DNA from 2 places in the Sphingomonas carotinifaciens genome. Region 1 is predicted to be linked to the other one. Evidence: predicted binding sites of a transcription regulator. Region 1 holds the regulator's gene; the other holds the start of a gene.
What was found. Region 1 encodes LexA, which represses DNA repair genes until DNA is damaged. Its sites were predicted from a motif close to GTTCCNCNCTTGTTCT; they were not measured.

Region 1 (6,802 bases):
CGTGCCCGACAGCCTGATCGTCAATGCGCGTGCGCAGGACGGCGCGGTGATGGGCTTCCGCCACGCGCATCTGCCGATCCACAGCGTGCAGTTCCATCCCGAAAGCATCGCCACCGAACATGGCCACGCCATGCTCGCCAACTTCCTCCGCGAAGCGGGAATTGCCTACCGCATGCCCGCGCATCTCGCGGCATGACCACGGTTTCCCTGCTCCCCGATACCGCCTCGCCGCTGTCGCGCGAGTCGGCCCGCGTCGCCTTTGCCGACATCCTCGACGGTCGGGCCACCGAGGCGGCGATCATCGCCTTCCTGACCGGCCTGACCGAACGCGGCGAGACCGCGATCGAGATCGCCGAGGCCGCGCGCGCCCTGCGCGAGCGGGTCGTCCCGATCCAGGCGCCACCCGGCACCGTCGATGTCTGCGGCACCGGTGGCGATGGTCATCATACGCTGAACGTCTCGACCGCGGTGGCGCTCGTCGTCGCCGCGCTCGGCGTGCCCGTCGCCAAGCATGGCAATCGCGCCGCCTCGTCCAAGGCGGGCGCCGCCGACACGCTGGAGGCGCTCGGCCTCGACATGGATCGCGCCGGCGCGGTGGCGGAGGCCAGCCTTGCCGATCTGGGCATCGCCTTCCTGTTCGCGGCCAATCATCACCCCGCGATGAAGCGGATCACGCCGATCCGCCGCGCGATCGGCCGCCGCACCATCTTCAACCTGATGGGCCCGCTCGCCAATCCCGCGCACGTCACCCGCCAGCTCATCGGCATCGCCCGCCCCGACTATGCCCCGCTCTATGCGGAGGCGCTGAACCAGCTCGGCACCCAGGCCGCACTGGTCGTCTCGGGCGAGGAGGGGCTGGACGAACTCTCCGGCGCCGGCCCCAGCATCGCCGTCTCCGTCGGCACGCTCGTAGCACCCGCCACGATCACGCCCGAGGATGCCGGCCTGCCCCGCCATCCCGTCTCCGCGATCCGCGGCGGCGACGCCGCCCACAACGCCGCCGCGCTTCAGCGCCTGCTCGCCGGTGAGGAAGGCGCCTACCGCGACGCGGTGCTGCTCAACGCCGCCGCCGCGCTCCTTGTCGCGGGGCACAGCACGACGCTTGGCCGTGGCGCGGTCGCCGCTGCCCGCGTGCTGGACGACGGCGCCGCCGCCCGTCTGCTCGATCAATGGATTGCCTACCGATGACGACGATGCTCGACCGCATCCTGGAAACCAAGCGCGCCGATGTCGCCGCGCGCAAGGCGACGATCTCGCACGCCGATCTCGACCAGCGGATCGCCGGGCAAAGCGCCCCGCGCGGCTTTCGCGCCGCGCTCGATGCAAGGACCGGCCACGCGCTTATCGCCGAGGTGAAGAAGGCAAGCCCGTCCAAGGGCCTGATCCGCGAGGATTTCGATCCCGTTGCCCATGCCCGCGCCTATGAAGCCGGCGGGGCCGCCTGTTTGTCGATCCTGACCGACGAACGCTGGTTCCAGGGATCGGACGCCTATCTGGAGGCGGGCCGAAACGCCGTGTCGATCCCCGTGCTGCGCAAGGATTTCATGATCGACCCGTGGCAGGTGCACGAGGCACGCGCCCTGGGGGCCGATGCCATCCTCATCATCGTCGCCGCGCTGGACGACGCGCAGATGCAGGAGATCGAGGCGGCGGCCCTCGAATGCGGGATGGACGCGCTGGTCGAGGTGCACGACCTGTCCGAGATGGAGCGCGCCGCGCGCCTCCGCTCGCGCCTGATCGGCGTCAACAACCGCAACCTGAAGACGTTCGAGGTGAACTTCCAGAACACCTATGATCTGGTCGGCCACGCGCCGCAGGGCTGCACCTTCGTCGCCGAAAGCGGCCTCACCAGCCGTGCCGACCTCGATGCGATGGCGCAGCACGGCATCCACTGCTTCCTGATCGGCGAAGCGCTGATGCGGCAGGCCGATGTCGAGGCCGCGACCCGCGCGCTGGTCGGCTGATGCCGGGGCTGACGCATATCGATGCCGACGGCGCGGCCCGCATGGTCGATGTCGGCGACAAGGCGGTGACGCAGCGCCAGGCGGTCGCGTCGGGCCGCATCACCATGTCAGGGCAAGCGGCCGCCGCCATTGCCGAGGGTCGCACGAAGAAGGGCGACGTGCTGGCGGTCGCCCGCGTCGCCGGCATCATGGCGGCCAAGCGGACCAGCGACCTGATCCCGCTCTGCCACCCGCTGCCGCTGACGAAGATCGAGATCGATCTGGCGCTGGACGAAGGCGGCGTCACCGCCACCGCGACCGCCGCCACGGCGGGGCAGACGGGGGTGGAGATGGAGGCGCTGACCGCGGTTTCCGTCACGCTGCTGACGCTCTACGACATGGCCAAGGCGCTCGACAAGGCGATGGTCCTGTCCGACATCCGCCTCCTCGCCAAGCAGGGGGGCAAGTCGGGCGACTGGGTCGCCCCTGTGGTCGCGGCTGCTCAGATTTCGTAGCAGAACCCGTCGCGCGCGGCCGCCGCCTGTCCGGCCCGACCGCTCATCCGCGCATGCAGCCGCCGGATCGTGTCGCTGCCGGTGGTGGTGAACAGCGCCGGCACCGCGGCATGCACCATGCAGGCCAGCCCGCCGCCCAGCATCGCCAGCCCGAACCGGCTCGCGGTGCGCGCATGGTCGAGATAGCTTTCACCCACCGCACGCGGGTGCCGGGCGAAAACGGTATCGAGAACGGAAAGGGCTCGCATCGGCTTCTCCTTGGGCGGATAGGATATCGCATCCGTCCATCAGGGATCAACCACGGACCCTTGCCGCCCCGACGCCGTTCTCCCCCGGCCGCTTTGCGAAGGATATCGCCATTTCCGCCGCCACCCCGCTCGTCCCCGTCACGCAGGCACAGGCACGCCTGCTCGCGCTCGCCGTGCCCGTGTCCACCGAAACGCTGCCGCTGCGCGACGCGGCGGGTCGCTGGGCCGCGGCCGACATTGTCGCCGCCCGCACGCAACCCGCCGCCGACCTGTCGGCGATGGACGGCTATGCGATCCGCTTCGACGACATGCCCGGCCCGTGGCAGGTGATCGGCGAAAGCGCCGCCGGCCGCCCTTTCGAGGCATCGGTCGGCGCACGCCAGGCGACCCGTATCTTCACCGGCGCCGCCCTGCCCCCCGGCACCGATACCGTGCTGATCCAGGAAGAGGCCGGGCGCGACGGCGCCAGCCTGACCCTCACCGGCGAAGGCCCGGCGCACGCCGGACGCAACGTCCGTCCCCGCGGGCTCGACTTCCACACCGGCCAGCGTCTGGTCACCGCGGGCGAGCGTCTCACCCCCGCCCGCATCGCCGTCGCCGCGACGGGCGGGGTCGCCGCCCTCCCCGTCCGCCGCCGCGTGCGTGTGGCGATCGCCGCCACCGGGGACGAGCTGGTCGCGCCGGGCAGCGATGCCAGCGGCCTCGCCCTCCCTGAATCGAACGGCGTCATGCTCGCCGCGATGCTGGGCGACCTGCCGGTGGAGATCATCGACCTCGGCATCCTGCCCGACGACCTGGACGCGCTGACCCGCGCCTTTGCCGGCGTACGCGCCGACCTGCTCGTCACCACCGGCGGCGCGTCGGTCGGCGATCACGACCTCGTCCGCCCCGCGCTCGCCGCGGCCGGTGGCACCATCGACTTCTGGCGCATCGCGCTGCGCCCCGGCAAGCCGATGATGGCCGGCCGGCTTGGCGACGCGCTCGTGCTCGGCCTGCCCGGCAATCCCGTCTCCGCCTTTGTCACCGCCATGCTGTTCGTGAAGCCCCTCGTCGCCGCCCTAGCCGGCGCCGCCGACCCGCTCCCCCGCCCGGCCCTCGCCCTGCTCGGCGAAACCCTCCCCGCCAACGGCCCGCGCACCGACTATCTGCGCGCCGAACTCCGCGACGGCCGCGCCTACGCCTCCACCATCCAGGACAGTTCCATGCTCCTGACCCTCGCCCGTTCCACCTGCCTGATCGTGCGCGAGCCGCACGCCCCCCCGGCACAGGCGGGCGACTCGGCGGAAATCCTGCCCCTCGCTTGACGCAAGCCAAAACGTTCCTTATAAGTTCCACGTCTGTTCTGGACGGAGGTTCCGCGATGCTCACGCGCAAGCAGCACGAGCTGATCTGCTTCATCAATGACCGGTTGACGGAGACGGGCGTGTCCCCGTCGTTCGAGGAGATGAAGGACGCGCTCGACCTCAAGTCGAAGTCGGGGGTCCACCGCCTGATCTCCGCGCTGGAGGAACGCGACTTCATCCGCCGCCTGCCCAACCGCGCCCGCGCGCTGGAGGTGCTGCGCATGCCGGAGCGCCCGGCCGAGCCGAAGGCAGCTGCGACACCGGCACCACCCGTCGGCACCACCGCGCCCGCCGCCGCCGCCGCCAGCCCGATCCCGGCCAACGACGTGCTGGAAATCCCGCTGCACGGTCGCATCGCCGCCGGCCTGCCGATCGAGGCGTTCGAGGGGTCCTCGACGCTGGCCGTCCCTGCGGCGCTGCTCGGCTCGGGTGAGCATTATGCGCTGGAGGTATCGGGCGACTCGATGGTCGAGGCGGGTATCCTCGATGGCGACTACGCCCTGATCCGCCGCACCGAAACCGCGCGCGACGGGGAGATCGTCGTGGCGCTGATCGACGACAGCGAGGCGACGCTGAAATATTTCCGCCGTGAGGGCGCGATGGTGCGGCTCGATCCCGCCAACCGCTCCTACGATCCGCAGCGTTATGCGCCCGCGCAGGTGCGGGTGCAGGGCAAGCTGTCCGGCCTTCTCCGCCGCTACGACTGATCGCGGCGGAACATGACCGCCCCGGTCCCGCCGATGTCGCACGCATCTCGGGACCGGGGCCGGTCATGCGATTATCGCACGCGCCTTCCCCGCGTCACCGTTCGGCCGCGCAATTGTAGTGATCCGGTAACCAAATCACGTCACCAGCCCCGCCAAAGGGGCGCAATGTCGCCCCATAGGGGGACGACGATCATGACCGCACATATCTGGCGCGCCGGTGCCGCATCCATCGCGCTTCTCGCCGCGCAGCACGCCACCGCCCAGGTCGCCGACACGGCAACGCTGGTCGCCGACGATCCCGCTCCCGGCGGCGACGGACAGGACATCGTCGTCCTCGGCTTCGGCCAGACCCGTCAGGTGCAGACGATCACCGCCGCCGATCTGGAACGCCTGCCGCCGGGCACCTCGCCGCTGAAGGCGGCCGCCAAGCTGCCCGGCGTCAATTTCCAGTCCGCCGACGCGTTCGGCGCCTATGAATGGTCGACGCGCATCTCGCTGCGCGGCTTCAACCAGAACCAGCTCGGCTTCACGCTCGACGGCGTGCCGCTTGGCGACATGAGCTATGGCAACGTCAACGGCCTGCACATCAGCCGCGCGATCATCTCCGAAAATATCGGCAGCACCACCGTTGCGCAGGGTGCGGGCGCGCTCGGCACCGCCTCGACCAGCAATCTGGGCGGCACGCTGCAGTTCGAAAGCCGCGCCCCTGCCGACACCGCCGATCTGGTCGCCTCCGGCACCTATGGCAGCAACGACACCGTTCGTGCCTTCGTCCGCGCCGATAGCGGCGACCTGGGTGGCGGGCTCAAGGGCTATCTCTCCTATGGCTACCTGACCACCGACAAGTGGAAGGGTTTTGGCAGCCAGCGCCAGCATCAGGCGAATGCCAAGCTGGTCAAGGAGATGGACGGGCTCGGCAGCATCACCGGCTTTGTCAACTTTTCCGACCGGCGCGAGATCGACTATCAGGATCTCAGCCTCGGCATCATCGCACGCCGCGGCCTGCGGAACGACAATATCGGCAACGACTATCCGCTGGCGATCCGCATCGCGCAGGTGTTCAACAACCAGAACGCCCGCGCTGCCAACCCCGCCGCCGCGCTGCCCTTCCCCGGTGCCGGTCTCGCCTTCCCCACCGGCATCGGCACCGTCGACGACGTCTATTTCAACGCCGCGGGTCTTCGCCGCGACTGGCTGGGCGGCCTCACCTTCGACATGCGCCTCGCCCCCACCCTCACCCTCACCACCACCAGCTACTACCACCACAACAAGGGCCAGGGCTCCTGGATCACCCCCTATTTCGCCACCCCTGCCGGCGCACCCGACGACGCCGGCCAACCCATCACCGCCCCCGCCCCGCTGTCCTACCGGACGACCGAATATGGCATCGACCGCGCCGGCAACGTCACGCGCCTGGCCTATGACCTGGGCCCCAATCGCTTCGAAGTCGGCGGCTGGTACGAAAGCAACACCTTCCGCCAGGCGCGGCGCTTCTACGGGCTAGCTGGCGGCACCGTGCCGAACCGCGACGTGCTTCGCTTCCAGGACAATCCCTTCGCCACCCAGTGGAACGGCAAATACGATACCGAGACGCTGCAATATTTCATCGCGGACTCGCTCGATATCGGCAGGCTGACGATCAACGCCGGGTGGAAGGGCACGCGCGTGCGCAACCAGGCAAACCTCCTGACCGGCACGCTCGTCGCCGGCCGGATCGAGTCCCGGGACTGGTTCCTGCCGCAAGCCGGCCTCGTCTTCCGCCTGGGCGCCGGCGCCGAACTGTTCGGCAGCTATTCGGAAAACATGCGCGCCTTCGTGTCGTCCGCTACCTCCGGCCCGTTCGCGATCACCCAGACCGGCTTCGACGCGATCCGCAGCACGCTGCGTCCCGAAACCTCGAAAACGGCGGAGGGCGGCGTACGCCTGCGCCGCGGCGGGCTGCAACTGTCGGCGGTCGGCTATTATATCGACTTCTCGAACCGCCTGCTCGTCTTCGCCAACGGGTCGAGCATCCAGGGCAATCCGCCGACGCTCAACAATGCGGGC
Region 2 (6,802 bases), 110 kb from region 1:
GCCGCCCGCACCGTTACCCGGTCGCCGATGCGCGCCACCTCCAGTCGGTCCAGCGTCCGCACCGGGCTGTCCGCCTGACAGTGCGCCGATCGAAAGGTGGTGAAGTCGTGCCGGCCCAGCAGCTGCGCCGCACCCGCCGCCATCGCATCCGTGTCCAGCGGATGGGCGACCTGCCACGCCAGTCCCTTTTCATGGGTCAGCGTCGCGCGGCGATTGACGATGCGATATTCGTACGAGCGGCCGATGCACGAAAAGCGCGCATGCCAGTCGTCCGCCACCACCTCGCACGCCAGAACCGCGACCGGCGCCGGCCGCACGCGCGCGTTCAGGGCTTCCATCAGGCGGAACGGCGTGATCGGCTTGGCGATGTCGACATGGGCGCGCATGCCCAGCGCGTGCACGCCCGCGTCGGTGCGGCCCGATGCGTGCACTGCCGCCTTTTCGCCGGTGATCGCGAACACGGCCTCTTCCAGCGCCTGCTGCACGCTTGGCCCATGTGCCTGCCGTTGCCATCCCATGAAGGGGCGGCCGTCATATTCCACCAGCAGCGCGAAACGCGTCAAAGCCGGGTTCCCGAGGGGACGGGGAAGCCGCGCAGCATCTCTGCGGCACTGGTCACGCTCTTGCCGGCGCGCTGCACCAGCGTCGGGCGGATCGCCCCGTCGCCGCACGCGATCGTCAACTGGTCGTCCACCGTCTCGCCCGCCCCGTAGAAGCTGAAGGGCAACAGGTCCGCCGCCAGGATCTTCACCCGCTCGCCGGCAATCTCGCACCATGCGCCCGGCGCCGGGTTCATCGCGCGCACCAGCCGCTCGACCTCGATTGCGGGGCGCTCGAAGTCGATGCGCGTCTCCGCCTTGTCGATCTTGGCGGCGTAGGTCACGCCGTCTTGCTGCTGTGGCACCGGCGGGTGGCCGTCGAGATCGCCCAGCACCTGCGTCATGAGGGCGGCACCCAGGGCTGCCAGTTCCTGCGTCAACATGCCCGTCGTCTTGCCGTCGACCGGTGTCCGTCCTTCCAGCCGGACCGGGCCCGTGTCCAGGCCGGCCTCCATCTGCATGATGCCGACGCCGGTTTCCGTATCGCCCGCCAGGATGGCGCGCTGAATCGGCGCTGCGCCGCGCCATCGTGGCAGCAGCGATCCGTGCACGTTCAGGCAGCCATGCACCGGGGCATCGAGTATGGCCCGCGGCAGGATCAACCCATAGGCCGCGACCACCGCGACATCGGCGCGCAGATCGGCGAACGCGGCCTGTTCGTCCGCACCCTTCAGTGAAACGGGTGTGCGTACGGGAATGCCCAGTTCCTCGGCCCGCGCCTGAACCGGGGAGGGCACCAGCTGCCGCCCGCGTCGTCCGCCTGGACGCGCCGGCTGGCTGTAGCTCGCCACCACATCGTGGCCTGCCGCCACCACCGCATCCAAGACCGGCACCGCAAAGCCCGGCGTTCCCATGAAGACGATCCGCATGTCTGCCCGTCTCTCCGCTGGCGGCGCGGCGCGCAACCCCCTATCTGTTCTCCATGGCATCCCCAGAGATCGAGGCGCTGACCCAGGCGCTCGCCCGCCTCCCCGGCCTCGGCCCCCGCTCCGCCCGCCGCGCCGTCCTCCACCTGCTGAAAAAGCGGGAATCCGCGCTTGAGCCGCTGTTGAGCGCGCTTGCGGCCGTAGAGGATCGGCTGGTGACGTGCGCCACCTGTGGCAACATCGATACCGCCAATCCGTGCGCGATCTGCGCCGATGGCCGGCGGGACGACCGGGCATTGTGCGTGGTCGAGGAAGTCGCCGATCTTTGGGCGCTGGAGCGTTCGCGGCTGTTTCCGGGACGGTTTCATGTGCTGGGCGGGCGCCTGTCCGCACTGGAGGGTGTGCGGCCGGAGGATCTGTCGATCGACCATCTCGTCCGCCGGGTCGAGGCGGGGGGCGTCGACGAGGTCGTGCTGGCGATGAATGCCACGCTGGAGGGGCAGACCACGGCGCATTATATCGCCGAGCGGATCGAGCGTTTTCCCGTCCGTATCACCCAGTTGGCCCATGGCCTGCCCGTCGGCGGCGAGCTCGACTATCTGGACGAGGGCACCCTGGCGCAGGCCCTGCGCGCGCGGCGGCCGGTCGCTTGACGGCGTGGGGGACGTTGCCTAGCTGACAGCCATGGCTATTCTTCCCATCGTCGAAGTTCCCGATCCGCGCCTGCGCCTCGTCTCCAAGCCTGTTGAGACGATAGACGACGATGTGCGCGCCTTCGTCGCAGACTTGTACGACACGATGTATGACGCGCGCGGCATCGGGCTGGCGGCGATCCAGGTCGGTGTCGACAAGCGCATCCTGGTCATCGACCTGCAGGACGAAGAGGATGAGGAAGGCAAGCCGGTCCGCAAGCCGGCCGCCTATATCAACCCTGAGATCCTGTCGGTGTCCGACGAGGTTTCGAGCTACAACGAAGGCTGTCTGTCGATCCCGGAGCAATATGCCGAGGTGAAGCGCCCCGTTCGCTGCCGCGTCCGCTGGCAGGATGAAAATGGCGCCTCGCACGAGCAGGAGCTGGACGGATTGCTGTCGACCTGCATGCAGCATGAGATCGATCATCTGAACGGTGTGCTGTTCACCGATCATGTCAGCCGCCTGAAGCGCGACATGCTGATGAAGAAGCTGGCAAAGCTTCGGCGCGGCTGAGCCTTTCGCCGAAGACTGCGGGGCGCGTGCGCATTTAACCGTTGTCGGATCCTCCCCGTTCGATCTATGTTCCCGCGCATGTTGCCGTTCATCATCGAGCCGGGGGCGTGCCGATGCCCGAACTGATCATCGTCGCCTGCCTCGCCCTGGGGCTCGGCCTGCTCATCGGCTGGCTCGTCGCCAGCCGCGCTGGACAACGCCTGGCGGCGGATCTGGCAACCGCGCAGGCGCGTGCCGCCGATTTCGACCTTGTGCGTACCGCGCGGGATGCGGTGGAGCGCGAGCGGAACGAAGCGATGCAGAATTTGGCCGAGTTGCGAGGCCGTGCTGCCGAACTGGAGCCGCTGCGCACGGCGCTCGCCGCCGCCCATACCGAGCGCAATGAGGCGAATGCGATGCTGGCCGAGCTTCGTGCGCGGGCGGATGAGCGTGAGGCGGCGCATGCGGTGGCGTTGGAGCAGTTGAAGGCGGCGCGCGAGCAGATCGGGGTGCAGTTCGGGGATACGGCGGCGAAGGCGCTGGAGACGGCGCAGCGGCAGTTCCTGGAGCGGGCCGAGGCGCGGTTTCGGCAGTCGGAGGAAGCGTCGGGGCAGTCGCTGAAGGCACTGCTGCAACCGGTGACCGAACGGCTGCAACGCTATGAGGAAGGCGTCGCCAAGGTCGAGCTGGAACGCCGCGACGCCTTTAGCGAGTTGCGCGGGCAGATCGACGCGATGCGGATCGGCCAGGAGCGTGTGTCGGGCGAGGCGGCCAAGCTGGTCAACGCGCTGCGCAATGCGCCCAAGGCGCGCGGACGCTGGGGCGAGCAGCAGTTGCGCAACGTGCTGGAAAGCTGTGGACTGTCCGAACATACCGATTTCCAGATGGAAGTCAGCGTGGCGGACGGGGAGGGCGGACGCCTGCGCCCCGATGCGATCGTGCGCGTGCCGGGTGGCAAGTCGCTGATCATCGACGCCAAGGTGTCGCTCAACGCCTATCAGGACGCGTTCGGAGCGGTGGACGAGGCCGAACGGCATATCGGTCTGGCGGCGCACGCGCAGTCTATGCGCACCCACATCAACGGGCTGGGCAACAAGGCCTATTGGGCGCAGTTCGACGATGCGCCCGAATATGTCGTCATGTTCGTGCCGGGCGAGCATTTCCTGTCGGCCGCGCTGGAGCATGATCCGGGCCTGTGGGACTTCGCGTTCGAGAAGCGGGTGCTGCTGGCGACGCCGACCAACCTGATCGCGATCGCGCGCACGATCGATGCGGTGTGGCGGCAGGAGAAGCTGGCCAAGCAGGCGCAGGAGATCGGTACGCTGGGCAAGGAGCTGTACCAGCGGCTTGCGGTAATGGGCGGCCATGTCGCCAAGCTGGGCAAGAACCTGGATACCGCGATGGGCGCATATAATGCGTTCGTTGGCAGCCTGGAGAGCAATGTGCTGACCAGCGCGCGGCGGTTCGAGGCGTTGAATATCGACACCGGGGGCAAGGCGATCGACACGCTACCTGTCGGCGAACAGACCGTGCGCCCCCTGACCAAACTGGCCGTCCTGCCCGACGCGGCAGAATAAGCGTGGCGCGGCGCCGGTCCACGACGCTGCCGCCGCCCTATCTGAAGCGCGTCTGGTTCGACCCCGACCGGGTGAGCGACGAATATAGCTATCCCTTCAACCTGCCGATGTTCCGTGGCGGCGAATTCGAGTTGCATTTCGACCGGGCGGTGACGATCATCGTCGGCGAGAATGGCGTCGGCAAATCCACGCTGATCTGGGGTATCGCGGCGCTTGCGGGGTTCGATCCCGCCGGGGGCGGGCCCGGTTATCGACCGATGGATCACAGCCAGGCGGTGGAGCTAGACGGCGACGTCCTTGCCAGCGTGCTGCGGGCGAGTTGGTTGCCGAAGGTCGGGCAGGGCTGGTTCTTCCGGGCTGAGAGCTTCTTTTCGGTCGCTTGCTATTTTGACCAGGCTGCGCGCGAGTCATGGACGGCCCCACCGGACTTTCTGTTGCATTCGCATGGTGAGGGCTTCCTGCGCTTTATCGCGGAGCGCTGCGGCCGGCCCGGCATCTTCTTCTTCTTCTTCGACGAGCCCGAGTCGGCGCTGTCACCTCGCCGTCAGTTCGAGTTCCTGAAAGTGCTGGGCATGATCCAGAAGCGGCGGCAGGCTCAGGTGATCACCGCGACGCATTCGCCCATCCTCGTGGCGCTACCCGATGCCCGTTTGTTGGCCATGACGCGCGGCGGTTTCGATCCCGGCGCGCTAGGGGAGACGGCACATTTCCGCCTGTACCGCGAATTTATGCTCGATCCGGCCGGGACCATGGAAGCGATGCTGGCCGACTGAAATTGGGTGGCGTTTCGATGACGAAGACTTGAGTGGAATTCGATCGCCTTTCGGTCGCCCTCACCCTTCCGCGGCTGCGCCGCTTCCTCCAGCATCGGGTGAACAGCGCGGGGCACTGTTCACCCGATGTTCCCAGCGGGAGAGGGAAAAGACGCCGAAGGCGGCGAAGGGTGAGGGCGGCCACGTGTGATCGCATTCGACCCTAGATGCCGATGCGATATCGGCTTGTCCTACCCACGCTGTTGAGCGAGTACCTCATACGCCATGACCGCCGTCGCCACTGCGGCGTTCAGACTGTCCGCCTTGCCGAGCATCGGGATCTTCACCAGCGTATCGCATGCGGCGGCGTACTCCGCGGGCATTCCCTGCGCTTCGTTGCCGGTCAGCAGGAAGGTCGGCGCGGCATAGCGCACGCCTCGATAATCATGGTCCGTATCCAGGCTGAGCCCGACCAATTGCCCAGGCCCCTGCCGCAGCCAGTTTAGGAAATCGCCCCAGCCGGTCTGGACGACGGGCATGGTGAAGAGCGCGCCCATGCTGGCGCGGACCGCCTCGACCGAGAATGGATCGACGCATTCGCCGATCAGGATCAGCCCGCCGGCGCCGACCGCGTCGCCGGTGCGCAGGATCGTCCCGAGATTGCCGGGATCGCGTAGCCGTTCCGCGACCAGCCAGATGCCGGCGGAGGTCCGGTCCAGCGCGTCCAGGGTGGTGCCGAACTCGTCGAACACACCGACCACCGCCTGGGGATTATCCTTGCCGGAAAGCTTGGACAATATGTCCGGCGTGGTCTCGATCGCCTCGCCGCCATTCTGCTCGACGGCGGCGACGAGGTCGCGGACGAGTGGGTGCTGCGCGCTCGGCCGGGCAAAGAAGAGCAGGCGCGGCAGGCGCCCCGTCTCGCGGGCTTCGGTCAGGATGCGCAGGCCCTCGGCCAGGAACTGGCGTGCCTCACGACGGTGGCGCTTGTCCCGCAGATCGCGGACGCGCTTCACCAGTGGGTTGGAATAAGCGGTAATCTCGCGCGGCATCAGTCTTCGCCGAACTTGCCTTCGACAAGGGCCGCAAGGGTCGCGATCGCATCCTCCGCGCCCAGTCCGTTCGCGCTGATCGTGATCTCGTCACCCATCGCTGCGCCCAGCATCATCAGGCCCATGATCGACGTGCCGGTGACCGCGCCGCTGCCGTCCTTGGCAACCTGCACCTCGCAGGGCTGGGACGAGGCGAGCGTCACGAACTTGGCGCTGGCGCGGGCGTGAAGGCCACGCCGGTTGGTGATCTGCACCGTGCGCGACAGGCCGCTCATGCCGCGGCCTCGCCCAGCACTTCGGAGGCGACGGAGATATATTTGCGCCCCGCTTCCCGCGCGGCGGCGACCGCATCGACCACCTTCATCGACTTGCGCGCCGAACCCAGGCGGATCAGCATCGGGAGGTTCATCCCCGCAATGACTTCCACCCGGCCGCGTTCCATCAGCGAGATGGCGAGATTGGAGGGGGTGCCGCCAAACAGGTCGGTCAGGACAATGACGCCGCGGCCGGCATCGACCTGACCGATGGCGGCGGCGATGTCGGCGCGGCGCGTTTCCATGTCATCCTCCGGCCCGATGGCGATCGTCGCCACGCGTTCCTGCGGGCCGACGACGTGCACCATCGCGGTCACGAACTCATCGGCGAGCCGACCATGCGTCACAAGAACCAGACCGATCATGTCAGACACGTACATCCATCACAAATCTTTGCCAGCATTGTTCTTGGGCATCACGGCATTTCAGCAGGGGCCGCCGGGCGGCGCCCTTCCAG

Region 2: GQR91_RS12040 (DNA recombination protein RmuC) is a predicted target of LexA. The motif match lies at 2,729-2,744, and genes of this name have one in related genera.

The regions. Positions count from the first base shown of each region.
Region 1 covers NZ_WSUT01000005.1:1,998,400-2,005,201, reverse strand. Annotated here, with positions in the region: gene GQR91_RS11565 (anthranilate synthase component II) at 1-196, shown strand, start outside; gene trpD (anthranilate phosphoribosyltransferase) at 193-1,188, shown strand; gene trpC (indole-3-glycerol phosphate synthase TrpC) at 1,185-1,964, shown strand; gene moaC (cyclic pyranopterin monophosphate synthase MoaC) at 1,964-2,458, shown strand; gene GQR91_RS11545 (DUF6356 family protein) at 2,446-2,706, opposite strand; gene GQR91_RS11540 (molybdopterin molybdotransferase MoeA) at 2,817-4,010, shown strand; gene lexA (transcriptional repressor LexA) at 4,067-4,756, shown strand; gene GQR91_RS11530 (TonB-dependent receptor) at 4,949-6,802, shown strand, end outside.
Region 2 covers NZ_WSUT01000005.1:2,106,953-2,113,754, forward strand. Annotated here, with positions in the region: gene truA (tRNA pseudouridine(38-40) synthase TruA) at 1-563, opposite strand, end outside; gene fmt (methionyl-tRNA formyltransferase) at 560-1,468, opposite strand; gene recR (recombination mediator RecR) at 1,522-2,118, shown strand; gene def (peptide deformylase) at 2,150-2,671, shown strand; gene GQR91_RS12040 (DNA recombination protein RmuC) at 2,785-4,227, shown strand; gene GQR91_RS12045 (AAA family ATPase) at 4,230-5,000, shown strand; gene GQR91_RS12050 (TrmH family RNA methyltransferase) at 5,231-6,031, opposite strand; gene GQR91_RS12055 (HPr family phosphocarrier protein) at 6,031-6,306, opposite strand; gene GQR91_RS12060 (PTS sugar transporter subunit IIA) at 6,303-6,710, opposite strand; gene rapZ (RNase adapter RapZ) at 6,761-6,802, opposite strand, start outside.